Regions from separate parts of the Pseudoalteromonas sp. S3178 genome, predicted to be linked through region 1. Evidence: predicted binding sites of a transcription regulator. Region 1 holds the regulator's gene; each other region holds the start of a gene.
What was found. The regulator sigma-54, encoded in region 1, starts transcription at its own class of promoters, with help from an activator protein. The targets are predictions, from matches to a motif close to GTTGGCACGNNNNTNGNNT.
Positions count from the first base shown of each region.

Region 1 (7,992 bases):
AACGCTGATAATATTCAGGTCGATATAGAACTATTAACAATGCGCTCGGAGCAACCTGTTGTCATCACTGGACCCAATTTAAAAATCACCGGTAAAGGCCTTGAAGCCGACTTAAAAACTGAAGTGATTAAACTAATTAACCATACGCGAACCATATACTATGACCAATAAAATTTCTAAAATACTTATAATTCCAACTCTTTTACTTGCTTTTAATGGCTATGCGGCAGAACAAGAAGCTTCTCCTGCTGCCAATCAAATTTCAATTAGCGCCGACAAACAAGAAGGCCAGTTAAAAGCTAATGTAGGGATTTTTGAAAAAAACGTAGAGATTATTCACGGTAATCGTCGTATTACAGCTGACAGATTAGAAGTACACAAACGCGATGATTTAGGTGATAACAAGCAATTATTAATAGCAACAGGTAGCCCAGCTTATTTTGAAGAAAAACAAGCTGACGGCACAGTAATGAGCGCCAGTGCAAACGAAGTACGTTACGATGTTGCTAAGCGATTTTTAACGCTTGTTGGCGATGCTGAAGTCGCTCAAGCGGGTCAAAAAATCAATGCAAAAAGTATTACGTACGACATGCAACAGCAATTAATTAGCGCCGAAAAAGATGAAAACTCTACCGATCGCGTTCACACTATTTTAGTGCCAGTTGAGCCTAAAAAAGTAAAAAAAAGTGACAAAGGCCAGCCATGAGTACATTAAAAGCAGAGCTATTAGCAAAAAGCTATAAAGGCCGTGAAGTAGTAAAAAATGTTGGCCTAGAAGTTAAAGCTGGCAGTATTGTTGGATTGCTTGGGCCTAACGGCGCAGGTAAAACTACTACGTTTTATATGATAGTGGGCCTTGTACCGAGTGATAAAGGCAAAATTTCTATTGATGAGAACGATATTACTCTTTTACCTATGCATAGTCGTGCTAGATTAGGCATAGGCTACTTACCACAAGAGTCATCAATTTTTAGAAAACTTACCGTTTATCAAAATTTAATGGCTATTTTAGAAACGCGTAAAGAGCTTAACAAAAAAGCAAGAGAAGATACGCTTAACAACTTGTTAGATGAATTTAGTATTCAACATATTCGAGACAGCCAAGGTATGGCTTTATCGGGTGGTGAGCGACGCCGCGTAGAAATTGCACGCGCACTAGCTGCTAATCCTAAATTTATATTGCTCGACGAACCCTTTGCAGGTGTAGACCCTATATCGGTGTTAGATATAAAGAAAATAATAGAACATCTTAAAAATCGTGGGATTGGTGTATTAATTACCGATCATAACGTAAGAGAAACCCTTGATGTTTGTGAAAAAGCCTACATTGTTTCTCATGGAGAGTTAATCGCTTCTGGTACACCAGAGCACGTATTAAATGATAAAACGGTACGCGATGTTTATTTAGGCGAGCAATTTAGGCTGTAACATTTACGCCATGTCTTTAAGCATCTGCTAGTATTAATTATAACAACATAAAAGGATTGTTAGAGATACATGAGGCAATCATTACAGCTGCGCATGGGCCAGCAACTTACAATGACTCCACAACTGCAACAAGCAATTCGTTTGTTGCAACTCAGTACATTGGATCTCCAGCAAGAAATACAAGAAGCGCTTGATAGCAATCCGCTTCTAGAAGTAGATGAACAAGATTACACGGAAGAATCAGCTGGCAAAAACGAGCAAAAAGCAGATAACGATGAATTAACCGTAAGTGCTAATGCCGATGAAAAACCAAGCGAGTACGAGCAAGACAGTGGTGAAGCACTTACTAAAGACACAGTAAGTGACGAAATGGCTATGGATGTAAGCTGGGATGAGTACATGAGCGCAGCTCCTGCTTCATCATCAGGCCCTATGCCAGAAGATGAGTCTATTTACCAAGGTGCTTCAACCGAAACTCTTCACGAGTATTTAATGTGGCAATTACAGCTCACGCCGTTTAGCCCTACTGATGAAGCAATTGCAATAGCGATTGTTGAAGCAGTCGATGACTCAGGTATATTAACGCTAAGCTGTGAAGATATTTTAGAAAGCTTTAATCAAGAGAACGACGACGAGGGCGAAGTTGAACTTGATGAAATAGAAGCCGTTTTAAAACGTATTCAGTTGTTTGATCCGGTGGGTATAGCAGCTCGTAGCTTACAAGAGTGCTTGTGTATTCAGCTAAATCAGTTTGATAAAGATACGCCTTTTATCAATGAAACAAAGATGATTTTAACCGATCATATTGATCTATTAGCGGCTCGCGACTATCGTACATTAATGAAGAAAACTAAGCTCAAAGAAGACGAGCTTAAAGAAGTAATGACGTTAATTCACACTCTAAACCCTAAGCCAGCAGATACTATTGTAAGGGAAGAATCAGAGTATGTGATCCCCGATGTATCAGTTAAAAAAATAAAAGGCCGTTGGGTAGTTGAGCTAAACCCAGATAGCATGCCTAAGATACGTGTTAATAGCCAATATGCAGCTATGTCACGAACAGTTAAATCTAGTGGTGACAGTCAATTTATTCGCTCTCATTTGCAAGAAGCTAAATGGTTTATAAAGAGCCTAGAGAGTAGAAACGACACACTACTAAAAGTAACTAATTGTATTGTTAAGCAACAACAGGGCTTTTTTGAACACGGTCCAGAAGCCATGAAACCTATGGTTTTAAACGATGTTGCAGAAATGGTAGAAATGCACGAGTCGACTATTTCGCGTGTAACTACTCAAAAGTATATGCACACGCCACGTGGTATATTTGAGCTTAAATACTTTTTCTCAAGCCACGTAAGCACCGAAAATGGTGGTGAGTGTTCATCTACAGCAATACGTGCTTTGATTAAAAAACTGATTGCCGCAGAAAACTCAGCAAAACCATTGAGTGATAGTAAAATTGCGGATATATTGGCTGAGCAAGGAATTAAAGTAGCTAGACGCACAATCGCAAAATACCGCGAATCTCTGGCTATTCCACCGTCTAATCAACGAAAGAGTTTGATATAAGACGCAAAACAAAGAGGAAAACGCTTATGCAACTAAACTTAACTGGTCGTCATGTAGATGTTACTGATTCATTAAGAGACTACGTAAATAATAAATTTGCAAAGCTAGAAAGGCATTCTGATCATATAAACAATGTTCATGTCATTCTCGATGTAGAAAAACTTAACCAAAAAGCTGAAGCTACAATCCATGTAAGTGGTGCAGAATTATTTGCATCTACCGAACATCAAGACATGTATGCTGCCATAGACTCGTTGATTGACAAGCTCGATCGTCAAGTTATTAAACACAAAGAGAAGCTTGCTCGACACTAATATGATGAAATTAAGCTCACTTATATGCCAGGACTGCAGCAAAGCTGCGGTCCTTTTTAATAGCAAAAAAAGAATTTTAGAGTTTATTAGCGAACTCGCTCATGAAAAGCTTCCTTATCTTTCACAGCAAGATATTTTGTGTGCTCTAATGAATAGAGAGAAGCTTGGTAGCACAGGCATAGGCCGTGGTATTGCAATTCCTCATGGAAGAATGAGTGGCGCAGAAGAGCCATTAGCAATAGTGCTTGTAAGCGAGACAGCCATAAATTTTGATGCGATTGATAACCGCCCTGTTGATATATTTGTTGCACTCATCGTACCAGATGGTGATAACCAACAGCACCTAAAGACTCTCGCAACCATAGCTGATAAACTAAATGACAAAGAATTTTGTAAACAGTTACGCTGTGCAAAATCCGATGCTGAGCTTTACCAAGTTATTGTTAATCAATCGTAGTTTAAAAGGGTGATAAATGGAGTTAATTATCATAAGTGGCCGATCTGGTTCTGGGAAGTCGGTTGCTTTACGCGTTGTAGAAGATTTAGGTTATTATTGCGTAGATAACATTCCAGTAAACCTACTGCCTTCTTTAGTGCGAAGCGTATCGGATACCTACGATAAAATAGCTGTTAGTATCGATGTGCGTAACATCCCAAAAGAGCAAGATGAGTTTAACGATATTCTTGAATACCTCCCGGGCTTTGCAAATCCCACTTTATTTTATTTAGATAGTGACGACCAAACTCTGATCAAACGTTTTTCTGAAACACGCCGATTACACCCGCTTTCTATTGACTCGTTACCACTTGATTTAGCGATAAAAAAAGAAAAACAACTGCTAGATGTATTAGTAACCCGCGCAGATTTCATGCTCGATACAACCGACTTAAGTGTTCATCAGTTAGCTGAGTCTATTCGTGAAAAAATTCTCGGTAAAAAAGATAAGCAACTTATTGTAACCTTTGAATCGTTTGGCTTTAAACACGGTATTCCTAAAGAAGCTGACTACGTATTTGATGCTCGATTTTTGCCAAATCCGCATTGGGAGCCAGAGCTTAAGCCTTTAAATGGTTTAGACCAACCTGTTAAAGATTACTTAGCGAGTCACAGCATAGTACAAAAATTCACTTGGCAAATTCAAACATTTGTACAAACATGGCTACCACACCTAGAGCGTAATAATCGTAGTTACTTAACGATTGCCATTGGCTGTACGGGCGGGCAACACCGTTCGGTGTATTTAGCACAAACAATTGGTGAGAGCTTTGCGATGACACACCCTAACGTAAAAATTAGACACCGCGAACAAGAAAAATAATACAGCCGAATAATCACCTGTTCAGCTTACATAGAGTAACTTATGCATTGTGAAGACACTTTTTTAATAAAAAACAAACTTGGCTTACACGCTAGAGCTGCCACTGTACTTGCGCAATTAGCCGTACAGTTTGATGCCACCATTACACTATTTCAAGATGATAAAGAAGCAGCTGGCGATAGCGTACTTGCATTAATGCTACTAGAAAGCAGCCAAGGTAAAGAAGTTAAAGTAGTGTGTGAAGGCCCCGATTCTGAGCAAGCCTTACATGCTGTTGGGCAACTAATAGCACAACGATTTAATGAACAAGAATAATTAGGCTTAACTTTTAGTAATAAAAAATTTTACCCGGTTAAGCTTATAAATAAGGTTAGTGCGTCTGTACACTCACCGTCTCCCCTAAAGTAATATAAAAATTTTAAAGGACGCCAATGCCTGAAGCTTTTGAACAAGATTACCCACTACAACAATTAAAACAGGTGACCAAGTCACTCAATAGTGGTCAATTTGTTCAAGTTAGGCGCATGCTTGCAAAAACAGCCCCTTGTGACACCGCACTTTTACTAGAATCATCACCTCACAAAATCCGTCGCTTACTTTGGCAATTAGTTGACCCTGATGTACAAGGTGACGTTCTTGAAGAGCTCTCTGAAGATGTACGTTTGGGCATTATTGCTCAAATGGAGCCTGAACACATTGCCGCCGCTACTGAAGACATGGGGCATGATGATTTAGGTGAAGTACTACGAAGCCTGCCTGACACCGTCTATAAAGACGTTGTTAGCGCAATGGATATTCAAGACAGAGAGCGTGCAACTCAAGCCCTATCATATCAAGAGCGCTCTGCTGGCGCGTTAATGAACACCGATACGGTAACCATTCGCCCTGATGTTACTCTGGATGTAGTGCTTCGTTATATTAGACTTAGAGGCGAGCTACCTGAAGGCACTGATGACTTATATGTAGTTGATAAGCATAACTGTTTTTTAGGTGCATTATCACTCAGCACCTTACTAACTAACCCACCAGAAAAAATCGTTCTTGATTTAATGGACGAAGATTGTGAATCTATTCCAATCTCTATGGATGAAAGTGAAGTTGCACAACTTTTTGAGCGTCATAACTGGATATCTGCACCGGTAGTTGATGATAACGCACACCTTTTAGGCCGTGTAACCATTGATGACATTGTTGATGTAATACGCGAAGACGCTGAGCATAGCCTTTTGAGCTTAGCGGGTCTTGATGACGAAGAAGATACCTTTGCACCCGTTTTAAAAAGCTCAAAAAAACGCTCAGTTTGGTTAGGTGTAAACTTATTAACCGCTCTTGCAGCAGCCTTTGTAGCAAGCTTTTTTGAAGGTACTTTAGATGTATTGCCTATTTTGGCGGTGCTAAACGGTATTGTGCCTTCTATGGGGGGCGTTGCTGGCAGCCAATCTTTAACACTTGTTATTCGTGGTATTGCTGTAGGTCATATAAATCAAACAAACCAACGCTTCTTAATGATGAAAGAGCTTGCCATTGGCGCGTTAAACGGTATTTTGTGGTCTCTTTTAATTGCTGGTGTTATAGCACTTTGGCAGTGGGATTTTATGCTTGGTGGCGTACTCGCGTTTGCTATGTTTATGAACTTAGTCGTCGCGGGCGTGGCTGGTGCAAGTATTCCTATTATATTGAAAAAAATGAATATTGACCCTGCATTGGCAGGCAGTGTTGTGCTCACTACCGTAACAGATATTGTTGGTATATTTGCCTTTTTAGGTACTGCTACCTGGTTACTGGTATAAGTTTAAACCGTTTTATAAAAGTGATTTAAATAAGTACTCTCATGGCAGCTAATAACAAAAACAAACCTAAAAAATCACTCAAACATAAAGGGCTTTCAACACTAAAGAGTGTGTTGGTGTATGTTTTATATTTTCCATAATTTATACGGCTATCAATTGGTGGCGACAACCTGTGATGCCAGCTAACCCGCAATTGCAGCTAATAGATTATCAAGGCCAGGTAATTAACCTCAATACAACGAGTCAAAGTAAACCAACGCTTATTTATTTTTGGGGTACTTGGTGCCCTATTTGTAGTATTACCTCTGAAGCTATAAACGAGCTTGCAAAAGACACTAATTACTCGGTAGTGACCATTGCAATAAAGTCGGGATCAGATCAAGATCTTCATCGCTATCTCAACGAAAACAGCTATACCTTTACAACAATAAACGATAAAAATGGTGAGATATTTGCCGATTGGCAAGGACAAGTAACGCCTTCCTACATAGTCTTAAAAGATAGCAAAATGACGCAAGGGCTTACAGGCATTCAGCCTTTATGGTCGCTTAAATTACGCTTATGGTTATCTGAAGCTTTTTAGCAAAAAACTCTTTATTGCCCGTAACTAATGTGGCAATAAAGAGCTTATAAATTTTAGGCTTGCGTGGCTATTACCTTGCTCGCTGACGATTACCACCCACTTTTGGTTTTGTATTCGCCTTTTTAAATTGACTAAAACCGGTATGGCGCGTTAAAGCTGGGCGACCTTTACCGCCTTTACCTGCTTTTTCATCTCGGCCTTCTTCTGGTACTAAGCAATTAGGGCCTTTACCTATTAAATTAGCTTTACCCATTTTACGCAGTGCTTCACGGATCATAGGCCAGCCTGATGCATCATGATAGCGTAAAATCGCTTTATGTAATCGACGTTGGCGAGCCCCTTTAGGAACAGGCACCACCTCAGCGTTATTTTTGATGTTGCGAAGCGAGTTCATTTCAGTGTGATAGATAGTCGTCGCATTTGCCATTGGTGAAGGGTAAAAGTTTTGCACTTGGTCTAGCTTAAAGTCATTTGTTTTAAGCCACAAAGCCATATTTACCATGTCTTCGTCTTTTGTCCCTGGGTGAGCAGATATAAAGTACGGTATTAAATACTGTTTTTTACCAGCTTCTTTTGAGTACTTATCAAATAATTCTTTAAATTGATCGTACGCGCCCATGCCCGGCTTCATCATTTTAGATAAAGGACCGTCTTCAGTGTGCTCAGGTGCAATTTTTAAATAACCGCCAACATGATGCGTTACTAATTCTTTAACGTAACGAGGATCGCGCACAGCTAAGTCGTAACGTACGCCCGAAGCGATTAAAATTTTCTTAATGCCTTTTACTTCTCGGGCTTTTTTATACAAATCGATTGTTGGAGTGTGGTCAGTATCCATGTGTTTACAAATATCGGGATAAACACACGATAAACGACGACACGTACTCTCTGCTTTTTTACTCGTGCATCGAAGTTTATACATGTTAGCAGTAGGGCCACCTAAATCAGAAATAACCCCAGTAAAGCCAGGTACTTTATCTCTAATTTGT
Region 1 is NZ_PNCW01000018.1:70,279-78,270, forward strand. It holds gene lptC (LPS export ABC transporter periplasmic protein LptC) at 1-171, shown strand, start outside; gene lptA (lipopolysaccharide transport periplasmic protein LptA) at 161-706, shown strand; gene lptB (LPS export ABC transporter ATP-binding protein) at 703-1,428, shown strand; gene CWC11_RS04700 (RNA polymerase factor sigma-54) at 1,498-2,997, shown strand; gene hpf (ribosome hibernation promoting factor) at 3,024-3,311, shown strand; gene CWC11_RS04710 (PTS sugar transporter subunit IIA) at 3,316-3,768, shown strand; gene rapZ (RNase adapter RapZ) at 3,785-4,630, shown strand; gene CWC11_RS04720 (HPr family phosphocarrier protein) at 4,673-4,945, shown strand; gene mgtE (magnesium transporter) at 5,062-6,420, shown strand; gene CWC11_RS04730 (protein disulfide oxidoreductase) at 6,596-7,003, shown strand; gene CWC11_RS04735 (YgiQ family radical SAM protein) at 7,074-7,992, opposite strand, start outside.

Region 2 (7,992 bases), on a different contig from region 1:
GCCGACCTTGTTGTTAAAACTAGGCAACAAGGTCATCAAGTGGTTGTGGTGCTCTCGGCTATGTCGGGAGAAACCAACCGCTTAATTAATCTCGCCAAACAAATTGATGCTCGCCCGAGTAGCCGTGAACTAGATGTATTAATTAGCACCGGAGAGCAGGTGTCTGTATCGCTTCTAGCTATGGCTATTATAAAGCGTGGCCATTCGGCCGTAAGCCTACTTGCTGATCAAGTTAATATTCAAACCGACAACATGTTTGGCAAAGCCCGAATTGAGGACATTGCTGCTACGCGTTTAAAGCATGAGCTTGAGCATAACCGCATTGCTATTATTGCGGGTTTTCAGGGGCGTGATGTTGAGGGCAATATTACAACCCTTGGCCGTGGTGGCACAGATACCTCAGCAGTAGAAATTGCCGGCGCAATAAAAGCCGATGAATGCCAGATCTATACAGACGTTGATGGCGTATATACTACAGATCCTCGTGTTGAACCTAATGCACGTCGAATGAGCCAAGTAACCTTTGCTGAAATGCTAGAGATGGCTAGTTTAGGCGCTAAAGTATTGCATATTCGCTCTGTAGAGGCGGCAGGTAAACACAATGTTCCGCTTAGGGTGCTTTCAAGCTTTAACCCTGATGAAGGCACATTAATTAGCTTTGAGGAAAGCGACATGCCAAGTAAGGTTGTTTCGGGTATTGCGTTTAATCGCGACGAATGTTTAATTAAGGTACAAGGTATGCCAAGTGGCACTCAATACCTTGCAAAAATTTTGAAACTTTTTGCCGATAATGGCGTCGAAATAGATATGATTAATCAAGATAATCATAACTTTGAAAAAATAGACTATGCTTTTACTGTGCACTCGAATGACTATCTGCAAGCGCTTGAATTAATTACTGAGCAACAAGCTCAATTAAGCGCCGATAATATTAGCGGATTAACCACAGTGGCTAAAGTGTCTGCTGTTGGAATGGGTATGAAATCGCATTCTGGTGTAGCTAGTTTATTTTTTGATGCATTGGCGCAGGAAAATATTAACGTGGTTTTAGTCTCTACGTCAGAGATTAAAATTTCAGTTTTAATAGATGAAAAGTACCTAGAGTTGGCTGTTCGTGCATTACATAAAACATTTTTAACGGAAAATGAGTAGTTTGGGAGTTTTTACTTACTTTTCAATCGATTTTTCATTAATATGTTTAAGCGGAATCTTATAATTTTTATTGGAACATGGGAGCAAGAGAATGCTAATACTAACTCGTAGAGTAGGTGAAACCCTAATGATTGGTGACGAAGTAACAGTTACCGTTCTAGGTGTTAAAGGAAATCAAGTTCGAATTGGTGTTAATGCACCTAAAGACGTATCTGTGCATCGTGAAGAGATTTACATGCGCATACAAGCTGAAAAGTCGAACCCTAATCCGGGCAATGCTTAATCAACACGTATACGTAGTTGAGTAATTTACTCAGCTAGTTAAAAAGCCACTCACTGAGTGGCTTTTTTGTTTATAAAATCGAGTGTTTCAGGGCTTAGTATTTGTTTTGAGATGTATTGCATACCGCTTTTATTTTTAATTAACAAACCGTTTGGTGTATTTACTACCTCAGTTATATCTTGCCATGCTAGTTGGTAGCTTTTGTAATGATTAGACGATTTAATGCCTTCATCATCAAAAGTGAGCGTAACCTCGGAGCCTGATGCTCTGCTAAACATTTGCCTAGTAACCCACCAAGGTCGGCGGTAGTAAAATGCCACGCATTCCAGCACGGCTAACATGATCATAAATGTACCTAGGTAATGATCGTCCAATCCATAAATACCAAATAAACCAAGCGCAATAAGTAGTACTAGTAAAAAATACTTGGGTTTGGCGCGTTTACTATAAGGAAGCGACTCGTCAAAGCACTCGTAAAAATAAGGTTTATCAAGCGTGTAGGTAGTTGTGAATGCCATATTGTATTTACTTAAAGCGTATTTTTTGACATTTTAACAGTAAGCCCCTAAATGAGCAGCTTTAAAGTGAGGATTTTATTGCAGGCACAAAAAAGCGGCTCGTAAGCCGCTTTTTTCTAAAGGCGAAGAATTAACAGTTAGTTTCTTCTGCGTTAACGCCTTCTTTTACATTTTCACATGCATCTTCAACAGAGTTTTGCACGTCAGTTACTGCTTCATCAATACGCTCGCCTGCTTCTTCTGCGTGGTTGTCTTCACAACCCATCATGAAAAAACCTGCAAATACTGCGACTAAGGCTGCTTTTAAAGTTGTAGAGTTCATAGTGTAATTCCTTGTAAGTATTAATTAATTTAGTGTTGGTCAGTCGTATGCCTTATCTACCTGGGTGATTTACCACGTAGCGCACCTGAAACTAATGAAATCACTAAAAGTACTAAAAAGATAAAAAATATAATTTTTGCTATACCAGCTGCGGCACCTGCGATGCCACCAAAACCTAACACTGCAGCGATTAAAGCAATAACTAAAAATGTGATTGTCCAGCGTAACATTGTCTTCTCCTTGGTTTATCAAATCGTTCGGAATAACTAATGCCAGTTACATGCCAGTTTATTTTGTTGTTATTTATCAATTGTTTAATTGTTTTTTGATAATTATAGGTGACTATTGGCTTAGTAATTTTTACGCTTTGTTATGTAACTTATTCACACCTATGTAATTTTAGTAAACAAGATATATAGATACCTAAGTTTAACGCTTTTTTGGTAAGACCAATTTACATTTTACCAATTGGCTTTAAGGTTACTATACCTGTAACGCGCTATTTTTAATGGTATTTATGGATTGTTAAAGTTATGGATATAACCTTTGCCTATAACCGTTATTTTTATCATCTATACGTAGCGGTGTTTATGGCTGTTTTAGTTATGTTAACCAAGGGGGTGATATGTTATTTTTATTTTAATTGGTTTTACCAATTTACAAGGTGTAGACAAAGCTATTAGTTTTGTTATCATCCAGTGAATAATTATTTAAATAAATCGATTTTTTATTTCGATGTGGGTTTTAAGGGGGAGAGTAATGGATATAGGTGCTCTACTTACAACTGCAGGTAGCTTAATGCTAACCGGTATGGTTGGGGTGTTTGTATTTTTGTCGATATTAATTGGTGCGGTTGTTCTTATGTCTAACTTGGTTGCGCGTTTTAGCGAACCAGAAGTGACAACATCGGTTAAATCACCGTCTTTTAAATCTCAAGGTGTGCCTAGTGAGCACATCGCTGCTATTAGTGCTGCCATTGCTCAGTACAAATCAAATAATAACTAAGGGGCACACACATGGCTAAATTAAAATTAACAGAATTAGTATTACGCGACGCTCACCAGTCTTTATTAGCAACACGTATGCGTTTAGACGACATGCTTCCTATTGCAAGCAAGTTAGATGATGCAGGTTATTGGTCGATTGAATCGTGGGGCGGCGCAACATTTGATTCATGTATTCGTTATTTAGGTGAAGATCCGTGGGAGCGTATTCGTGCACTTAAAAAGGCAATGCCAAACACTAAACAGCAAATGCTATTACGCGGCCAAAACCTATTAGGTTACCGCCATTATGCTGATGACGTAGTTGAAAAGTTTGTAGAGCGCGCACACAAAAACGGTGTTGATGTATTTCGCATTTTTGATGCAATGAACGACGTACGTAACCTAGAAACTGCAATTAAGGCGGCTGTTAAAGTTGGTGCGCATGCGCAAGGTACTATTTCGTATACAGTAAGCCCTGTTCATACACTTGATATGTGGTTAACTCTTGCAAAACAGCTTGAAGATATGGGTTGTCACTCAATTTGTATTAAAGATATGGCGGGTTTATTAAAGCCATACGATGCAGAAGAGCTTATAAAAGCACTTAAAGAAACTGTGTCTGTTCCTATTGCTATGCAGTGTCATGCTACTACGGGGCTAAGTACTGCAACGTATCAAAAAGCAATTGATGCAGGTATCGATATGCTTGATACCGCTATTTCTTCTATGAGTATGACTTATGGTCACTCTGCAACAGAAACTATTGTAGCGATTGTTGAAGGAACTGCTCGCGATACCGAGCTTGATTTAAATCAGCTTGAAGAGATAGCGGCTTACTTTAGGGACGTACGTAAAAAATACGCTGCGTTTGAAGGTAGCCTTAAGGGAGTTGATGGACGAATCTTATTAGCTCAAGTACCTGGTGGCATGTTAACTAATATGGAAAACCAACTTAAAGAGCAAGGCGCTGCCGATAAGCTAAATGAAGTGTTACTTGAGATCCCACGTGTACGTGAAGACTTAGGCTTTATTCCACTTGTAACACCAACATCACAAATTGTAGGTACACAAGCTGTACTTAACGTACTTACTGGCGAGCGTTATAAAACAATTACTAAAGAAACTGCCGGTGTACTAAAAGGTGAATACGGTTTAACGCCAGCACCTATGAATAAAGAGCTACAAGAGCGAGTGCTTGATGGTAGCGAAGTTATTACATGTCGTCCTGCTGATAAGATACAGCCAGAGCTTGCAACGCTTGAAGCTGAGTTACTTAAAGAGGCAAAAGAGCAAGGCTTAACGCTTTGTGATGATCAAATAGACGATGTACTAACTTATGCGTTATTCCCACAAGTTGGCCTTAAGTTTATTAAAAACCGTAATAACCCAGATGCGTTTGAAGCAGTACCAAGTGCTGACGATGAAGCGAATAAACCGGCTGCAAAACCAGCAGGTAAAAATAGCGTAAAAGCAGAGCAATACAGCGTTAAGGTAGACGGTAAAGTTTATGATGTAGTTGTAGCGCAAGGCGGAGAGCTTAAAGAAGTAACCCTTAAAGACTCTGAGCATTTACCTCAGTCTGCATCGGTTGCTTCTGGCGAAACTTTAAATGCACCGTTAGCCGGTAATATTTTTAAAGTAAAAGTAAAAGCGGGCCAAGTAGTTAACGAAGGTGATGTAGTTGTAATTATGGAAGCCATGAAAATGGAAACCGAAGTACGTGCAATGCATACCGGTACTATAGCTGAAGTGCTTGTTTCTGAGGGTGACTCGGTAACAACAGGCGACGCAATTATAGCGTTAGCTTAAGGGAGAGTTTAAATGGAAGCACTTTTAAACCTTTGGCATGCTACAGGTATTGCTAACTTTACGTTTCCTGGTTTGATAATGATTGCAGTAGGGTGCTTATTATTGTTTTTAGCAATTGCTAAAAACTTTGAGCCACTGTTACTACTTCCTATTGGCTTTGGCGCAATACTTACTAATATTCCTGTGGCGGGTTTGTCAGATCCCGGTGGTTTACTTTACTACGTTTATTACGTAGGTATTGATACGGGAATATTCCCGTTATTAATCTTTATGGGCGTAGGGGCATTAACAGACTTTAGTGCGCTAATTGCTAATCCGCGTATGTTATTACTTGGTGCTGCTGCGCAGTTTGGTATTTTTGCAACGTTGTTTGGTGCAATACTATTAAACTATGTGCCTGGTTTTGAATTTACCTTACAAGATGCCTCAGCTATTGCCATTATTGGTGGCGCCGATGGCCCTACAGCAATATTTTTAGCCTCAAAGCTTGCACCAGATTTACTTGGCGCAATAGCTGTAGCGGCTTACTCTTACATGGCACTTGTACCAATTATTCAACCGCCAATTATGCGTGCGCTAACAACACCTCAAGAGCGTCAAATTAAAATGCCTGAGCTGCGCAAAGTATCTAAAAAAGAGAAAATTGTATTTCCTCTAATGGTGCTTAGCTTAACTGCGATGTTTTTACCTGCGGCTATACCACTTGTAGGTATGTTTTGTTTAGGTAACTTGATGCGTGAGTCGGGTGTTGTAGATAGATTAAGTAATAGCGCTCAAAACGAAATCATCAATATAACCACTATATTTTTAGGCTTAGCTGTTGGCTCTAAACTAGCAGCAGATAAGTTTTTAACAGTTGAGACTATTGGTATTTTAGTACTTGGTGCATTGGCTTTTGCAATTGGTACGGCTTCGGGCGTATTTATGGCAAAAGGCTTAAATAAAATTTCTAAAACCCCTATTAACCCATTAATTGGCGCAGCGGGAGTGTCGGCTGTACCAATGGCTGCTCGAGTAGTTAATAAAGTAGGGCTTGAAAATAACCCTCATAACTTTTTACTTATGCATGCGATGGGGCCAAACGTAGCCGGTGTTTTAGGTAGCGCAGTAGCTGCTGGTATATTGCTAGCACTTGTTGGCTAAGCTCTCGCTTTAAAATTAAACCAACCATTAGGCGCAGTTTACTGCGCTTTTTTTTGTGCCTAATTTGTAGATAGATACAGCGTTTTTGTTTACAGTGATGACTCTTCTAAACTTTAAGGACAGTTATCATGCTTCACACACCTTTAGCAAAACACTTACCTCATGTTAGTAAACTTGTATTTGGTTGCATGGGTTTAGGCGGTGGTTGGAACAAAGATGCAATTACTAGCGCACACCTAAAGCAAACTCATGAATGTATAGATAATGCCTTTGAAGGCGGAATTAACTTTTTTGACCATGCCGACATTTATACCTTTGGTAAAGCAGAGCAGGTTTTTGGTAAAGCATTAAGTGAGCGTCCAGAACTTAGAGAAAAAATGTATATTCAATCTAAGTGCGGTATTCGCTTTGAAGACGAGCAAGGACCTAAGCGTTATGACTTCTCAGCAAAATGGATTGAGGAGTCAGTTGAAGGCTCATTAAAGCGTTTAAACACAGATTACCTCGATGTACTTATGCTACACCGTCCAGATCCGCTTATGGAAGTAGATGAAATAGCGCAAATATTTAGCTGCTTACAAGAAAGCGGCAAAGTGCGTAATTTTGCTGTATCGAATATGCAGCAACATCAAATGAACTTTTTACAACACGCACTCGATATGCCAATAGTGGCTAATCAAATTGAAGCAAGCTTACAAAAACACCAGTTTGTTGATGAAGGTGTTTATGCAGGTAATGCTGATGGTAAAGACCTAAACTTTACCCCTGGCAGTGTTGAATACTGTCGCCATTTTGATATTCAAATACAAAGTTGGGGTAGTTTGTGCCAAGGTTTATATACAGGGAGCGACTTATCAAATGCATCGCAAGCCGATATAAATACCAGCATACTTGTTAATAAACTTGCCGCACTTTACGAAACTTCGCCAGAAGCTATTGTACTAGCATGGTTGCTACGCCATCCTGCATCTATACAGCCAATTATTGGCACAACTAACGCTAAGCGAATTGCAGCGTCTTGTGATGCTGTAAATGTAGAGCTAAGCCGCGAACATTGGTATGCACTTTATGTAAGTGCTAAAGGTCATGAGTTACCGTAGGAATCGCTATGAACATATTTGTTATTTTAATTTGCTTGTTTGTAGCCCTGGCAGTGCTTATTCCGTTACTAGAAAAGTACCAAAGTAAAATGGGGCTTGATGGAGCAACCAAATACAGCAAATATATTTGGCCGCTTGTTATGCTGTCTATAGTAGTGCAGCTTATTTATGTATTAATGAACTAATAAATTAATAAAAAACACAAAAAAGCCTTTGCGGGTTACCCAGCAAAGGCTTTTTTATTATCTATAACTTAACGTTACTTAAGTGCTAGCTGTAGTTCGCGATTGCGTTCTAGCTGTGCAATAAAGTTATCAGCAATAGGTTTAAACTTAGCAAGCTCTGAGCGAGGTAGTGGCTCTGACTTAGGAAGCTTAACGGTTTTAGGGTTACGGTGAACACCGTTAACTAAAAACTCATAGTGTAAGTGAGCGCCTGTTACGCGACCTGTTGAACCAACAGTACCAATTTTATCGCCTTGCTTAACTTTTTGGCCGGTTTTAACCAGCTTTTTGTTAAGGTGTAAGTACTTAGTTACGTACTGTGTACCATGGCTGATAAATACATAGTTACCGTTATATTTGCTGTAACCTGCTTTAATTACTTTACCGTTACCTGATGCAACTACAGGCGTGCCTGTACGTGCTGCGTAGTCAATACCGCGATGAGCTCTTACTTG
Region 2 is NZ_PNCW01000025.1:66,854-74,845, reverse strand. It holds gene CWC11_RS07205 (aspartate kinase) at 1-1,152, shown strand, start outside; gene csrA (carbon storage regulator CsrA) at 1,244-1,435, shown strand; gene CWC11_RS07195 (YcxB family protein) at 1,486-1,953, opposite strand; gene CWC11_RS07190 (hypothetical protein) at 2,084-2,275, opposite strand; gene CWC11_RS07185 (DUF1328 domain-containing protein) at 2,332-2,505, opposite strand; gene CWC11_RS07180 (OadG family protein) at 3,035-3,280, shown strand; gene oadA (sodium-extruding oxaloacetate decarboxylase subunit alpha) at 3,292-5,070, shown strand; gene CWC11_RS07170 (sodium ion-translocating decarboxylase subunit beta) at 5,083-6,213, shown strand; gene CWC11_RS07165 (aldo/keto reductase) at 6,342-7,313, shown strand; gene CWC11_RS22805 (hypothetical protein) at 7,322-7,498, shown strand; gene CWC11_RS07160 (peptidoglycan DD-metalloendopeptidase family protein) at 7,573-7,992, opposite strand, start outside.
Region 2: the regulator sigma-54 is predicted to act here: its motif matches at 2,545-2,563, upstream of CWC11_RS07185 (DUF1328 domain-containing protein).

Region 3 (7,992 bases), on a different contig from region 1:
TGCTTTATATCGTCAGGCCAAAAGTAAGCTAAATCGAGCTTTAGTAATTTACTCATAACCGCATTAGGATCAGTATTTACGTTTAAGCACATGTATTTAAAAAAGTGTTTAAGTTCTGTCTCACCTAAGTAAGTTTGCTTAACCTGCGCAACTTTAAAACCGCCACATTGATTAGCATGCCAAGCAATAACTTGCTCTGCAGGTGGATAGGTCGGATCGCTTTTAGGGCGTGCTTTTGGGCTAGGCAGTGTGCTTTTATTTTTTGTTGTTGTATCAGCTACTGGCGCAGGCGAGGACACCACACTTTGTTGTTGTGCGTTATTTGTTTCACACCCAGATAAAATAATAGTACTGCTCAGCACACATAAAATAGCCATTAAACGCGAGCGCATGCTAGTTAACTCCTTGATTTATTGTTATGGGAATTTTTATTAAAAATTGGCAACCATGAGGTTCATTATGCTCAACGCTTAATTTACCCCTTAATTGCTCTACCGACTCTTTAACTATGGTTAAACCTAAGCCACTGCCTTGCAGCGTAACATCTTTATTATGTTTACCTTGGTAAAATGCGCCGAAAATCTGTGTTTTTTCTTGCTCTTTAATACCACAGCCATGGTCTATTACTTTTATATTTAGCTGGCTTTGCTCAAGCGCTAAATCTATAGCTACGTGCTGCCCTTGCTCTGAAAACTTTAAGCCATTTGAAATAAGCTGTATTAAAATCATTTCTATTAATTCACTAGGCAGAGCAAGCGGTTTATTTGGTAAGTTATTTTGCCACTGAAGTGTTTGATTTCGGGCACTTAAACGATGTTCAAAATGACTATTAATTTTGTTAATTAAATAGCTAAACTCTACTTCACTTAAACTATCTTTGCTGGTACGAATTGCATTGTAACTAAGTAGGCTATCAATCATGGTTCGCAGACGCACCATTGACTGACTAATCAGTTCAAGTACTGCTTTTTGCTCGTCGGTTACAGGGCCTACAATTTCATCACTTAAAAGGTCAGTTCCTTCGACCATTGAAGCAAGCGGTGTTTTTAGCTCGTGTGTAACATGGCGTAAAAAAGTGTCTTTTTGCTGCTCAAGTACGTGCAGCTGCTCTTGCACCCACTGCAGCTTATTACCAAGCTCAACTAACTCTGCTGAGCCATGAACGGCTATTTTTTGCTGCCAATGCCCTTGTCCTAATTTATCGATTACTGAAGTTAAGCCTTTAAGGCGCTTACTAATACGCCATAAAAAACCGCCGCCCACAATTAGAGTTAGCGGAATAAGTGCCACCAGCCAATTTATAAATGAAGACTGCAATGAAGAAAGCTCATTTTGATTGTTCTCTATTTGCTCTGCATTTACGTCGCGAAGCCATATGGTCAGCTCTGCAACTAAGTCACTAATAGGTAAAAATAAATCTGCTTGCTGCTGTTTTTCCTCTACTAATTGAGTATGAGCTGCTTGTAAGATGTGCGCTAAGCGTTGCCAATTAGCGTTGTAATCGGCTGATGAGCTAAATTGGGTTAACTCATCAATACTTTGCAGCGATGTTTGCCATTTATCTACAATTAGATCATCAAGAGATTCACTTTTTAAAACCCAGTTTTGCCGAGTCGCACGCTCTAAACTATTGAGCTCTTGCTTTAAAGTATTGAATGATTTGGTAACGTGATAATTGTCACTGACTATTTGCTGAGTAACGGCGAGTTGTTTATTAAGTGCATTTAAAAACACAATTACCACTAACGAAAGTGGTAATAAAGATAACAACATACTTATTACAAACTGACCGATTAAGTTAGGGCGCCAATTAAGTAATGCATGGTATTTTTTAGCCATAGTTGCTGGCATTGTGTTTAGTCCTTTGCTTTTTAGTATCTATTATCAGGCTTTTACCTTATACCCTAGCTGAATCAGTAATTATATTTAATACGTTCAAGCCCTATTACGCCTTAACTGTTGCCAAATGGCAACAACGTAAGCTATTGATATAGTTGCCATACAAAGCAATGCAGTTAAAAGTGTTGCAAAAATCACACAAAGCTCTGTAAAAATTTCTTACCGCAAGAACAAAAAACACATAAACATTTGATTATTAACAAAAATAAATGTTGGCATTGTTTTTGTAATAGCTAATCTAAATTTATTTAATAAGGAAATAATTATGAACAACCGCCTTTTAGTGATCTCATCATTAGCTGCTTTAGGCTTTTTAAGCGCAAGCGCCTTGGCAATGGACGTTCAAGCCACTTTTAATGAACTAGATAAAGACAGCAACGGTACTTTAAGTGAAGCCGAAGCTGGTGAAGACGCAGTGCTTCACGAAAATTTTTCGCAAATCGACACCAACCAAGATGGTCAGTTGTCGCTAAACGAATTCAAAAAGTTCATTCAATAACTCATTAAATAAGGAATGTGATTATGAAACAACTTATAGCCGCTTTTTCGTTAATGTTTTTAGCCATTAGCGCAACCGTATTGGCGTCGCCAATGCATGTTCGATTTGCTCATTTAGATAAAGACATGGACGGACAAATTACACTTGCTGAAGCAAAGCAAGACAAAGAAGTAATGAGACAATTTGCTGATTTAGATGAAGATGGCGATGAAAAGGTTTCAAAAAAAGAATTTGAAAGTTTTAAGCCATAACTTGCTTTAGTTAGTTAAGTTTCACTTAAGATAGTTACTGTTAAAGTAGAATTAAAAGCATTTGCCATAATCCCTGAGGGAGTGTGTAAACGGATTTAATGTTGGGAATTAAATTACGGCAAGTGCTTTTTCTCTTTCCTGTAGCCAAATTAAAACACATCTTTTGGAAGGAATACCATGAAGATACTTACATTTGTATCAAGCCTATTTTTGCTTTTTAGCTTTAATGCCGCTGCACTTGATGTAAAACAACGCTTTGATCATCTCGATAGCAATAAAAGTGGCTACCTAACCCAAGATGAACTTGAACCTCAACCGCAACTTTTGAGCACGTTTGTGATGTGGGACAAGAACCAAGATAACCAAATTTCGTTAGTCGAATTTAAAAATTATCTCACTAATAACCTCTACTAAGTGATTTGTATGAAAAACATAAGCTATATGGCGCTCTTCGCGTTTAGTATTTTTAGCGCAGCTACCTTTGCAGCCAACAACAATATTGCAGAGCAATTTAAAAAATTAGATAGAAACAAAAATGGCTTTTTATCTCGAGCAGAAACCGCAATAGATCCCGCCTTATGGTCACGCTTTGCAAGCTATGATAAAGACAAAGACAGCCGACTTTCACTTAGCGAATACGGCATATATGCAAGTAAGTAATAATTCAAAAGTTATGGCTAGGTTATTGCCTAGCCTGAAATTTATTATGGTTAGTAATAAAACTTACGAGCAGGACAATTTTTTAGATACTCTTCGCCTGTCGGTTTTGGCGTGAGTGAATAATCCAGTCTAATATTTGTTAGTACTGGTTGCTTATTTGTATTTTGAGGGGCTGCCTTCCAACGCCACAACTTGACAGCTTTAAGAGAGCTTTGATCAAACACACCTTCTGGGTATGAAGAAATGACCTTATAACCTTGCGCTTTACCTTGTGAATTAATGACTGCCACAAGCTCGACACACCCTGTAATGCCTTTTTTAGCGGCTTTAGCCGGATAGATTGGCTCTACCCTTTTTTTGTTTAGCCAGTATTCTTTTTCTGTATCACGTAATTCTGGAGTAGATAAGTCTAAATAATTAAGCTTAGATATATCTTCTGAAGAATCTGTAGTTGAACTGCATGCACTAAGTAAGGCAGTCATTGGAAATATAAAGTATAGAGCTTTCATAGCAACTCCTTATGCGTTAATAAATCGTTAATACTAGGTAGTATTCACATAAATTACCTAATACGCAACCAAAAAATAATATGGTATTACTCACCTCTCACATTGGTATTATAAATTTTGGTTTGCTAGTGTTAACGCACAAACAATAAAAAATAATACCTTATGCAACTCAAAACATTGATAAAACCACTGCTACTAGCAACCATATTAGCTAGTTCGTGCCACGCTATTGCTCAAACCAAAATTATATACAACGCAAACGGCTACACACCTTTATACAAAGGTGAAGTACAGCAATTTTCTACCCTTGTTATTAAAAATGGTAAGGTAATAAACCTAGGCGGAGATGCCCTTAAAAATAGCTTTCCTAATGCGAAACTAATTGATGCACATGGCAACACCTTGCTACCTGGTTTGATTGACGCGCACGGCCATGTAATTGGCCTTGGCGACAACTTATCGCAATTAGATGTACGAGGTGCAAAATCGGTTGATGACGTTACTTCAAAATTAAAAGAGTTTGCTAAAGATAAACAAGGCTGGATTGTAGGCCGAGGCTGGAACCAAGAGCTTTGGAGCGATACCCGCTTTCCAAGCGCTAAAGACTTAGACAAAATAGTTAACGACCGCCCTGTTGTACTTTCACGCGTTGACAGCCACGCTATTTGGGTAAATAGCAAAGCGCTTGAACTTGCAGGCATAACCGCCACAACCGAAGCGCCTGAAGGCGGTGAAATAATAAAAGATGAGTTTGGCAATCCTACTGGCATATTTGTTGATAAAGCCGAAGCGCTAATTACAAAACATATGCCAGCTCCTTCAAAAGAAGATATTAGTAATTCACTAGATGCAGCCGGCAAGCACTTATTAAGCTTAGGCATTACCTCAACACACGATGCAGGTATTGATAAAACCACATGGCAAGTTTACAAAGAACGTGGCGACTTAGGTAATTTACCACTTAGAATTGTGGCTATGTTAAGCGGTGCAAGTCCAGATTTAGAAGAAATGCTAAAAGCAGGCCGCTACCATGACAAAAATGACTTTATGGAAATTCGCAGTGTTAAAGTATATGCCGATGGCGCACTAGGATCTCGTGGCGCTGCCCTTATTGAAGAATATGCAGACAGAGCAGGCCATCATGGTTTAATGCTTGAAACACAGCAAAAGCTCGAGTCTATTTTCACTCAAAGCTTTAAAAGCGGCTTTAGCGCAAATACGCACGCTATTGGTGATAAAGCAAATAAGGTAGTTCTTGATGCCTATCAAAATGTATTTAAAAAAACTGGCGGAATACTTCTTCGAAACCGAATAGAGCACGCGCAAATTGTAAAGCCTGACGATATTCCTCGCTTCAAAGCATTGAAAATAATTCCATCTATGCAACCTGTTCATGCTACTTCAGATATGCACATGGCAGAGCAGCGTTTAACTGACAAACAACTAAGCGGTGCTTATGCTTGGCAAACATTTTTAAAACAAGGTTCGGTAGTGGCTGCAGGGTCTGATTATCCTGTAGAACTGGCAAACCCATTTGATGGCCTATATTCAGCTATTACACGGATGGATCATAATAAATTGCCTGAAAACGGCTGGCGTGCAAGTGAAGTACTTAATAGAGAAGATGCATTACGTGCATTCACGCTAGGCGGTGCTTATGCGGCGCATCAAGAGTTTAAAGTTGGCAGCTTAGAGAAAGGTAAATGGGCTGACTTTATTTTAATAGACAAAGACTACTTTAAAGTACCCGTTGAAGAAATTTATAACACTCATGTACTACAAACATGGATTGCCGGTAAGCTTAAGTACGAAAAAGAGGTAAGCGGTAAATAAAACCAAAAAAGGGTTAACTCACGTTAACCCTTTTTAGTACCACCGAATAGTTTAGCTTTTTGCCTGAACTACTTTTGGCTGGCGATATAATTTAATAATATGATACATGTTTACTAGCGCAAGTAAGCCATTAGTAAAAATAACAGGTACGGCGTCAATTGCCACACCATAAGCTGTAAAAACAATACAGCCAAACATGTTATACCAACGTAGTTTAACTACATCGGTCATTGTTAACGATGCAACCAATAAAGCTGATGCAATATAACCTAAATATTCCCAACTCAATTGTTCTCTCCTAGGCTTTAGGTTAGCATTACATTACTGCTAACTTATGGCACTTATAAGTATTGCAAAGTGTTAAATAAAAAAGCTAACTTGCATAAAAACCCAAAAAAGTTTGCTGGTGGTTGCCAACAACTTCCTAAATCATTACACGGGAAATGAAGGTAAAATAATACATTTAGCAAGGCTAGATGTAATTGCAAGTTAGCGTAAATTCTTAGAGCTTTAATGTTAACGTCATTAGGGTGTAATAAATAGGACAATTGTCCGAAGAGCATATTGATGTTTCAATACCATTTTTCTAGTTACCTTGTTGAACAACTTCTTACCTTTGCGGGTAGTAGTTATCAGCAATCAAAAAAAGAAGTGCTGATCCACCAAGATCAGCCTTTAAGCAAGCTTGTGCTTGTACGCAGTGGCACTGTGTCGTTTAGTTACGATGTAGGCAACGGACGCCGCCTGCTGTTAGGTCAATTGGATTGCAACAATACGTTGATAGGCGAAATAGAAGCGCTTAACAATAACCCGTGTATTTATACTGTTACGTGTTTTAGTGACGTAACCTATAACTTAATTGAATTACGACATTGGCGAGCACTACTACTCGAAAAGCCAGAACTTAGCTTATACACAGCACAAACTATTGCGGCTAAGTTTCAGGAAAACCAAAAAATCAATTTAGATAAGTTATTACTACCTCTGAGCTACAACATAGCTAAGGATTGCTTATTAAGAGCCGAGAACAACAACCCTACGCTTCTAAGAGCTTACCCCACAGTAAATGCCGAAGCCGAACGCTTTGCAACCACTGAGCGAGCTTACAGACGCGTTGTGACTGAACTCGTTGAAAAAGATCTCGTGCAAAGAAGTACTCATGGTTTGCAGGCGGTCGACATTCCTAAGCTTAGCGAATATGTTGATAGCTTTGCTCAACTTTAAGTTATTTAAAATTTACTCATAAAAAAAGGCCTCAACGGCCTTTTTTTATGAGTAATATCACGTCGCTATTTTTCTAATAAAATATCGTGAATTTTAGCTAGATCAGATTTACCTTCGATGATTTCATCAGGCGTTAAACCCGATAGCTCATGTGGGAACACTAACCATTCTTCCGACTCATGAATGTAGTAATCTGGAATAGTATCTACTTTTGAGTTTTTAGGTTTGTAGTACGGGCACGCAATACGAATGTCGCTAGGTAGGTTTAAACGCATTAACTCAGAAAGCTTTTCTTTAAGAGCGACAATACTGCGGCCTGAGTCAAATACATCATCAACAATTAGTAACGAGTCACCCGCATTCGCGTTTTCTACAATGTAGTGTAAACCGTGTACTTTAATTTCTTTTGATTGTTTACCAATGCCGTAATAAGACGAAGTACGAACCGCAATATGGTCGGTTTCAATACCTTTGTAATCGTAATATTCTTGCACAGCAATACCTATTGGTGCACCACCTCGCCAAATACCAATAATAAAGTCTGGACGAAAGCCGTCTTTATAAACTTGTGCCGCTACGCGGAATGAATCTTCAAGTAGCTGTTGAGCTGTGATGTAGCACTTATCTGACATAGTTAGAACCCCAGTGGTGAGTATAACATTTGAGTGAAGGCTCTTTAGCCAATAAATAAACACTCAAACAGGTATTGGCGCAGGATTTTACCGTAAATAAAAAAAAATTGCTTGCCTGTAAATAATAAAATAGGCACCAAAGGGTGCCTATTTAAAGTATTAAAAGCCTATTTTACGTATTATTAAGCTTTTTCTAACAATGTACGAGCAACTGTTCTCATGCCTTGAGTTGTTGCACCCGCAGCCCATTGACTAGTGCTGCCCATATTAAATGCAGCAGCTAAATCTATGTGTACCCAACCTTTACCATCGTTTGGTACAAAGCGTGATAAAAAGCCTGCCGCGTTTGATGCGCCGCCGTAACCGCCACCTTTTTGAGCACGGCTATTAGCCGTATCAGCGTATGGTGATGGGCAATTTTGCTGGTGCCACTTTTCAAGTGGTAATGGCCATGCCGCTTCCATTTCTTGAGACGCAAAATCTTC
Region 3 is NZ_PNCW01000053.1:36,241-44,232, forward strand. It holds gene CWC11_RS14845 (hypothetical protein) at 1-392, opposite strand, end outside; gene CWC11_RS14850 (sensor histidine kinase) at 394-1,851, opposite strand; gene CWC11_RS14855 (EF-hand domain-containing protein) at 2,165-2,398, shown strand; gene CWC11_RS14860 (EF-hand domain-containing protein) at 2,422-2,649, shown strand; gene CWC11_RS14865 (EF-hand domain-containing protein) at 2,827-3,063, shown strand; gene CWC11_RS14870 (EF-hand domain-containing protein) at 3,073-3,309, shown strand; gene CWC11_RS14875 (energy transducer TonB) at 3,360-3,818, opposite strand; gene CWC11_RS14880 (amidohydrolase) at 3,981-5,651, shown strand; gene CWC11_RS14885 (YgjV family protein) at 5,703-5,939, opposite strand; gene CWC11_RS14890 (Crp/Fnr family transcriptional regulator) at 6,219-6,875, shown strand; gene CWC11_RS14895 (phosphoribosyltransferase) at 6,941-7,507, opposite strand; gene pepB (aminopeptidase PepB) at 7,690-7,992, opposite strand, start outside.
Region 3: the regulator sigma-54 is predicted to act here: its motif matches at 2,111-2,129, upstream of CWC11_RS14855 (EF-hand domain-containing protein).

Region 4 (7,992 bases), on a different contig from region 1:
TAACCGTAAATTTCACTTCGCCACACTGGCAAGCGCCATTAAGCTTCATAATAAATCCAATTTTATTGCTGGCTTGAATTAATACCTTAGCTAGGTGAGCTTAAAAAAACCACAACAATTCATGCTGTGGTTTTTTAATCATTGGCTTATTAACGTTTCCAGTATCTTAAATTACGTAATGTATTTATAAACTTATCGGCTGAATGCGCCTCTAAATCTATCCAACCATCATCTGCTTTTCCATCAAGGCCTGCCGCTTTAAATAAAGGCACAGCCTCTTGCGTATAGCCAATGTATTTCATATGAGCAAATGCATCGTTTACAAAGTCTTTGGCCTCAGGAATGCCAGCAAGTTTTTCAGCGCCCTCTTGAGTCGCCAGTATCATTACTGCATCGTACAGTACCGAAGGGCCACCATTAATTACTTGGTCCGCTGCAATATGCTTACCTTTACTACAACATGCGCCGCCAACTTGCGCTGCAATAATTTCAAAGTTTGCACCTTCGGCTTCAAGTTCATTGACAACTGAAGCAAAAATATCAGCGTCAAAGCCATCGCTTACTAAAATACCTAACTTACGGCCTTTAAAGGTGTTGGGCGCATTTTTTAAAATACTAAGTGCATCTGAAGTAGGTAAGTCATCGCGAGTTGGCAATGCTGCTTCTGCCGGCTCTGGCATTTCTTGTAAGCGCAAGCCTTTGGCAACCTCTTGTGCTAACGTGTCGTCTATATTAAGTAAGTGCGAAACTACACGCTCACGTATTGGTAAATGTTCAACTTTAGAAAGCTCAAACACTAGCGCGTATTGAATATGCGCTTGCTCAACGTCTGTTTGGCTTAAATAAAATTGGCGTGCTTGGCTGTAGTGATCGCTGAATGTTTCTGAGCGATAACGTAGTTTATCACCGCCGCTTACTTCAGGCTCGCTTGAGCTTTTAAAGCCATGTACAGGGCATTCGCGCGGGTTATTTTCGTCGCCGCTCCACGAGTTTGGTTCGTAATTTACACGCCCTTTTGGATTGTGCATTGCCATGTGGCCATCTTGCTGAAAATGACGCATTGGGCATTTAGGAGCATTGACCGGAATGTGCGTAAAGTTAGGCCCACCTAAACGCTTAGTTTGAGTATCTAAATATGAAAAGTTACGACCTTGCAGTAACGGGTCGGGCGTAAAGTCGAGCCCTGGTACAATATTTTGAGTACAAAAGGCAACTTGTTCTGTTTCTGCAAAAAAGTTGTCTACAACACGGTCAAGCACCATGCGGCCAACAATTTGAACTGGCACTTGCTCTTCAGGAATAAGTTTAGTGGCATCAAAAACATCAAATTCAAACTCATCAGCAAACTGCTGATCAAACACTTGCACACCTAACTCCCATTCAGGGAAGTCGCCATTGCCAATAGATTCCCACATATCTCTGCGATGAAAATCAGGATCGGCGCCGTTAAGCTTAAGTGCTTCGTTCCATACTACCGATTGCATACCGCCTTTTGGCTTCCAATGAAATTTAACAAATTTTTCATCGCCTTTGGCATTAATAAATTTAAAGGTATGAACACCAAAGCCTTCCATAAAGCGTAAAGAGCGCGGAATAGCTCTATCAGACATTGCCCACATAACCATGTGCATTGACTCAGGTGACAAGCTCACAAAGTCCCAAAAGTTATCATGTGCTGTTTGCGCCTGCGGAAAACCACGATCAGGCTCGGCTTTAGCGCTATGAATTAAATCAGGAAACTTCATTGCATCCTGAATAAAGAATACTGGTATATTGTTACCCACTAAATCCCAGTTTCCTTCTTGGGTATAAAACTTAACCGCAAAACCGCGTACATCACGCGCTAAATCTGGTGATCCTTTATTACCAGCAACCGTAGAGAAGCGAGTAAACACAGGCGTTTTTTCACCTTTTCGCTGAAAAATATCTGCACACGTTAAATCTTCAAGCGTGTCGTAAGTTTCAAAATATCCGTGCGCACCATAACCCCTAGCATGCACTACTCGCTCCGGAATGCGCTCATGATCAAAGTGAAAGATCTTCTCGCGCATTATATGATCTTCTAATAATCCGGGGCCACGTTTGCCCGCACGTAATGAGTTTTGATCGTCGCTTACAGGGCAGCCCTGCGCGGTGGTCATGGTAGGGTGTTCATCCGATGCCTTTTGATGCAATTCGCCGCCATGCCCTTTATTACCTGAGTATTTAAATGATTCAGCCATGTTTAGTCCTTCATACAATTTGATTTAATGGGTCGATAGTTTTTATGAGCTTTAAAACTAAAAGCGACTATGCAAATGCAAAATAAAGACCAGCCATCCAACCTAGTAAAAAAGGCCCACACAGGCAAAAAAGTAGTATTTAGAGGGTTTAAAAAAAGAAAAAGTTACACAGGTATGTAACTTTTTCAGAAAAAAAAGAGCACGTAAAAGTGCTCTTAGATTTATGTAGTTCTAGATTTAGCTAATCTTTATTCTCGTTAACTAAAATAACTTTACGATGCGGGAATGGAATTTCTATATTGTTTTCATCAAGGGCTTTTTTAATAAGCTCCGGCACTGTGTATAAAATTTCAAAGTAGTGCTCACCTTTACAAAATGGCCTTACTAAAAAGTCTACTGAGCTGTTGTTAAGGGTTTCTACTTCTACAAATGGTGCTGGGTCTTTTAAAATATGTGGGTGTGCGTCTAACACACTATCTATTACTTTACGTACTGCGTCGGTGTTTTCATCGTATGCCACACCAAAGTGCATATCTACACCACGAATTGGGTGGTGTGAGTGGTTAATAATTTGCGCACCCCAAATCTGGCTATTTGGAATAATAACTTGTTGATTATCGAACGTTTGCAAAATTGTAGTAAACATATCTACTTCAGTTACTTTACCAAAGCGCCCTGCTGCTTCAATAAAATCATTCACTTTATAAGGTCTGAATATAAGTAACATTACGCCTGCAGCTAAGTTAGACATAGCACCTTGCAATGCTAAACCAATTGCTAAACCTGCAGCGCCTAACAACGCAATAATTGAAGCCGTTTGTACACCAAAACGGTTTAACACTGCAATAAACACAAACGCTAAAATAATGTAGCGAGCCATGCTGCCTAAAAAGCGAAATAGTGTATCGTCTAAGTGAGTATACTTGTGGCACAAACCTATAATTATGCCTCTTACTTTACCTGCTAACCATAAGCCTAAAAGTAAAATAATAATTGCTAGCAAAATATTAGTTGCCCAATCTATTGCCGCAGGTAAGTACTGATTTACATCAAGATTATTTATTATGTCGTCCATTTTTTTTCCTGTTGAACTGTTTGTAAATTTTTAAAACATTATAACGCCGACATATTAACCTTTTATTAACCAAAATACGACTTTACAACGACCTAAAGCTAAGCGCATTACTTTTTACGCAGTAATAAAGCTTAAAAATCACATTTGTGAATATAAAGTGAGAAAAGCCTAATGTTTTTGCGTATATATTGTTCAATTTGTAAATAAAGCCAATGTGTTCTAAACCTTTAATAGACACCTTGTTAAGGAACATTGTTATGCCAACAACAAATACTATTAATAAAAATACCGAATTTGCACGCTGTATTGAGTGTAATAAGGTTGATACTTTTGCCGCCTTTCATTGGTTAGCGCTTGCATTTAAAGACATGGCACGCGCGCCCATACTAAGCCTCATTTACGGGGTTATATTTACGCTTATTCCTGTTGCTATTGTTTATTCAGCTGTGTTTACAGGCACCTACCTCGTTATTTTACCGGCAACAGTTGCCTTTGCTTTAATAGGTCCGGCATTTGCAGCAGGGCTTTACGATGTAGCGTGGGAACTTGAAAAAGGCCACAAACCAACGTTTGCCCACTCTATTAAGTCGATGTTTAGAAACCCTGTAGGTGAATGGGGTTTTGCTATATTGCTTATGGTAATAATGATTGCTTGGATGCGCTTAGCTGCATTAGTACACGCTTTATACCCAAGCCACGCCAACCCAACCTTTGAAGAGCTATCGGCGTTTTTAACACTAGGCAGTATTATAGGTGGAGTACTGCTAGTAACGGTATTTTCGCTTTCGGCATTTGCCCCACAAATTATGATGGAGCGACGCGTTGATATAATGACAGCAGTGATCAGCTCTATGAATGCAGTAAAAACTAACTTTGCAGCCATGGTAGTGTGGTCAATCTGTATATTTTTATTGGTAGCCATTGGTTTTGCTACCGGGGCAACGGGGTTTATTATCATTATGCCGCTACTTAGCTACGCTAGCTGGCATGCCTATATCGCAGTTATTAAAACTAAAAAACCTCGCGGATACGAATAAAGCTATACCAACCACATGAGTTAACAACCACAGTAAACAAAAATAGCGCCTAAGGCGCTATTTTTTTATTCGTTTTAAAATGCTTAAAACATACTACTTAAAAAACCCAAATAGCATGTAAAAATGGTTGGTTTTCTATTTCATCAGTACCTAACTTGTTGTACCAATAACGCCATTCAACCCCAACCATTAATTGCTTGGCCTCTAAATTAAAGTTTTGACCAACATCCCAATGCACTGCGGGCTGCGCGAGTAGCCATTCGTTTACTTTGCTGCCTTGCTCGTCATCACGCCCTGAAATATATTCAACGTGGCCAGTAAAATAAAATGCTTGGCTACCTAACAAAAAAGGTGCGCCCCATGCAAGATCTACAAAAATACTGTTATCTTGCTTAGCTAGCTGATCTTTTTGTATACCGCCGTTAGCATCGATGTATCCAGCAAAAGTAGTGGTTAAAAAATCAAACCCAGGGGCATCCCAACTTAGTTTTACGCCAGGCGTGTATTTCATTAAGCCTTCTTCGCCTGCATTAATACCAAACACTAAACCTGTATCTTTTATTGGACCATACCTTAATGAAGTATTAAGAGCTTTAGATAGGCTAAGTGTTGTGTACCACTCGCCATAAATACCCGTATCTTGAAAACCATCGGTAAGGCTGTCGTTTAAAAAGTCGATAAATAAGTAGTTATCACCTAAGTCATGCTCAGATGCATGCTCTATGGTGTATGTGCGTGTAAATGACGACTCCCCAGTAAATGGGTTTAAAGCATCACCAAAATTTGTATGGAGCTGTGTAACACTCCAGTTTTCTGCCAATGCTGAGTGCGACAAAAGCAGTATAAATGTTGTAAACAGTGTTTTTAAAAAATTCATAAATTATTAACAGAACCCCAATTAAAATGCGGCAGGAGTATACCAGTGAGTATTCACTAACTAAAGTAGGTAAATAATAAAAAGAGATTAGATTAAAAAAAGTAACCAATACAAATATTAGGATCTACTTAGTTCTGCTTTATATTTGCGGGGCTAATTAGCAGTGTGCATAATTTACAAAGGAGCTGCAGATAATTCATAAGCACATTTTATTTAAAGTCTAATAAAAACTTAAATTTAAATTATATCCATATAAAACAGCCTGTTATATAAATTAAAAAATTCGGCATATGTATTGCTTTATTAATACCAAGTCATGTTTGTAATTAGATTTATAAACAATAAATCACATAACAGGAGACATTATGAGTAATACAAATAAAGTAGCCGAATTTACAGCACCCGGAATGGATAACGATGCAGCGCAAAATACAATTGCCACACTCGACAACCGTATGGTTGCGCTTATTGATTTACAGCTTACTTTAAAACATATTCACTGGAATGTAGTTGGACCTAACTTTATTGGCGTACACGAAATGTTAGACCCACAAGTTGAAGCTGTACGCGAAATGACAGATACAATCGCGGAGAGAATTGCGACCCTTGGCGGTATACCCGTTGGAACGCCGCAATCGATAGTAGACCGTCGCTCATGGAATGAATATTCTGTTGGTAAAGGTTTAGTAACCGAGCATTTAGGTGCACTTGATAAAGTGTACAACGGTATTAATGGCGATCACCGTAAAGCAATCGAAACGCTTTCAGAGCTAGATCCTGTTTCTGAAGATATGATTACTAGCCAATTAGCTGACTTAGAGCAATTTCAATGGTTTGTACGTGCTCATATTGAATCAGCTACAGGCCAACTGCAAAGCTAAAATTTTTAATCTATACAAGCCCTGCATTTGTGCGGGGCTTTTTTTTGCAAAAAATAAGCTCATTTACCATTTTGTACAACACCCCACCACATATCCATAATATAAATATAAATTAAACACAATAGAAAATTGGTATTACCAAATAATTAACGTAAATAAAAACCAGTAATTTCAACCTAGTTATTTAATCGTAACAATTTTAGGTTTACTTAATCTATTAAGAATAGTAATAGCCAATTTAGGCACATAATTAACACACTAAATACCTACATAAAAAATTTAAGTTAGTCATAAATACCTCATTAAATATTACAAATCATATATAAAATGGCTCTGGTAATGGTTATTTTCCAATTTATATTAAATATTATTTAAACATTCCATCAATCATAACTCATTGAACAAATTAACTTTAAGTAAATTTAATAATAATTTGTAATACATTTTATGAAATTTTGGTAAACAAAGGTTGTAATAAAATTTAAATTGTACTAATTTCAACCACACAATCTGTATGACACAAACAGATCAAACACAACAAAATTGGTTAACCAAACCATATTGCAACACACACAATGACGCAAGTCGTACCCCAACGGGAGAGATACATGAAACTCAATCAAATTACTTCATCGCTAATTAATAAACACCAAAAAAGTAGCTCAACAACACTCAGCGCTGCTGCCCTTTTATTAATGGCGTCTTCTACTATTTCAGCACAGGAAGCGCCGACAACTTCAGATATACCAACTGATGATATAGAAGTTATTGAAGTAAAAGGTATGTTAGGCAGTATGAAAGCGGCTGCAATGCTTAAGCGTACTGACGGACGTATTGTAGATGCTGTTGTTGCAGAGGATATTGGTAAACTGCCTGATAATAATATTGCTGAAGCACTTCAACGTATTACAGGTGTATCTATTAATACCGATTTTGGTGTGGGTGACAGTGTATCGATTCGTGGCTTACCGCAAAACCGCGTTGAATTAAATGGCCGCTCTACCATTGGTGACTCGCGTGATGGTATTAGCCTACAAGATTACCCTTCAAGTTTCTTAAAAACCGTAGAAGTTGTTAAATCACCTACCGCAGACATGATTGAAGGTGCGCTAGGCGGAACCGTTAGCTTAAAAACAGTTCGCCCATTAGAGTTAGATAAACTAACAGGTGCTATTTCGATTGATGGCGAATACGCAGATAAAACCGAAAATGTAGCCCCTATTTTTAGTGGTTCAATTGGCGACAATTGGGACTTTGACGAAATGGGTACGTTTGGCGCTATTGTGATGTTTTCATATCAAGATCGTGAAATTCGTCAAGATGAAACTTCAAGCCGTGTTAAGCCTCAAGATATTGAAATTAACGGCCAAGAAGGTAATACACCAAGTGGCAACGCTATCGTACGCGACGAGCACAGTGTTGAGCAATACGTAGAAAAACGTGAACGCACCGCTGTAAATTTATCTCTGCAATGGGCACCTCAATCTGGTAATGGCATGGTGTACCTTGATTTAAGCGGTACTAAACGCTCAGGCGAACAAGCTGGTAACTCTATTTTGGGTGTAGCAGGTTCACTATCAACAGATGCAAACACAACTCAAGGTGCTAACGGCGTAAATAACTACACACTAACAAACGAATTTGGTATTCCTAAAACATACAGTGACTTTAGAGAAACTGACTCGTTTTCAAATGCACTTGGTGCAGAATGGAATATCACTGATAATATAAAAATTTCTGGTGAAATTGCTGTTGCATCATCTGAAAGCGTAAGACCTGATTCTGAATTTACTCTTCGCCCAATCGAAAAATCGACATTTGAAGCAAGCGGTGGCGTTGATTTAGTAAACCATTTATACGATGGCGCTTTTTCACAAGACGGTAATAAACTCCCAAGTAT
Region 4 is NZ_PNCW01000072.1:615-8,606, reverse strand. It holds gene CWC11_RS17775 (GFA family protein) at 1-49, opposite strand, end outside; gene CWC11_RS17770 (catalase) at 150-2,222, opposite strand; gene CWC11_RS17765 (mechanosensitive ion channel family protein) at 2,464-3,297, opposite strand; gene CWC11_RS17760 (DUF2189 domain-containing protein) at 3,555-4,334, shown strand; gene CWC11_RS17755 (nucleoside-binding protein) at 4,432-5,211, opposite strand; gene dps (DNA starvation/stationary phase protection protein Dps) at 5,577-6,092, shown strand; partial or broken gene CWC11_RS17745 (TonB-dependent receptor plug domain-containing protein) at 6,701-7,992, shown strand, end outside.
Region 4: the regulator sigma-54 is predicted to act here: its motif matches at 5,494-5,512, upstream of dps (DNA starvation/stationary phase protection protein Dps).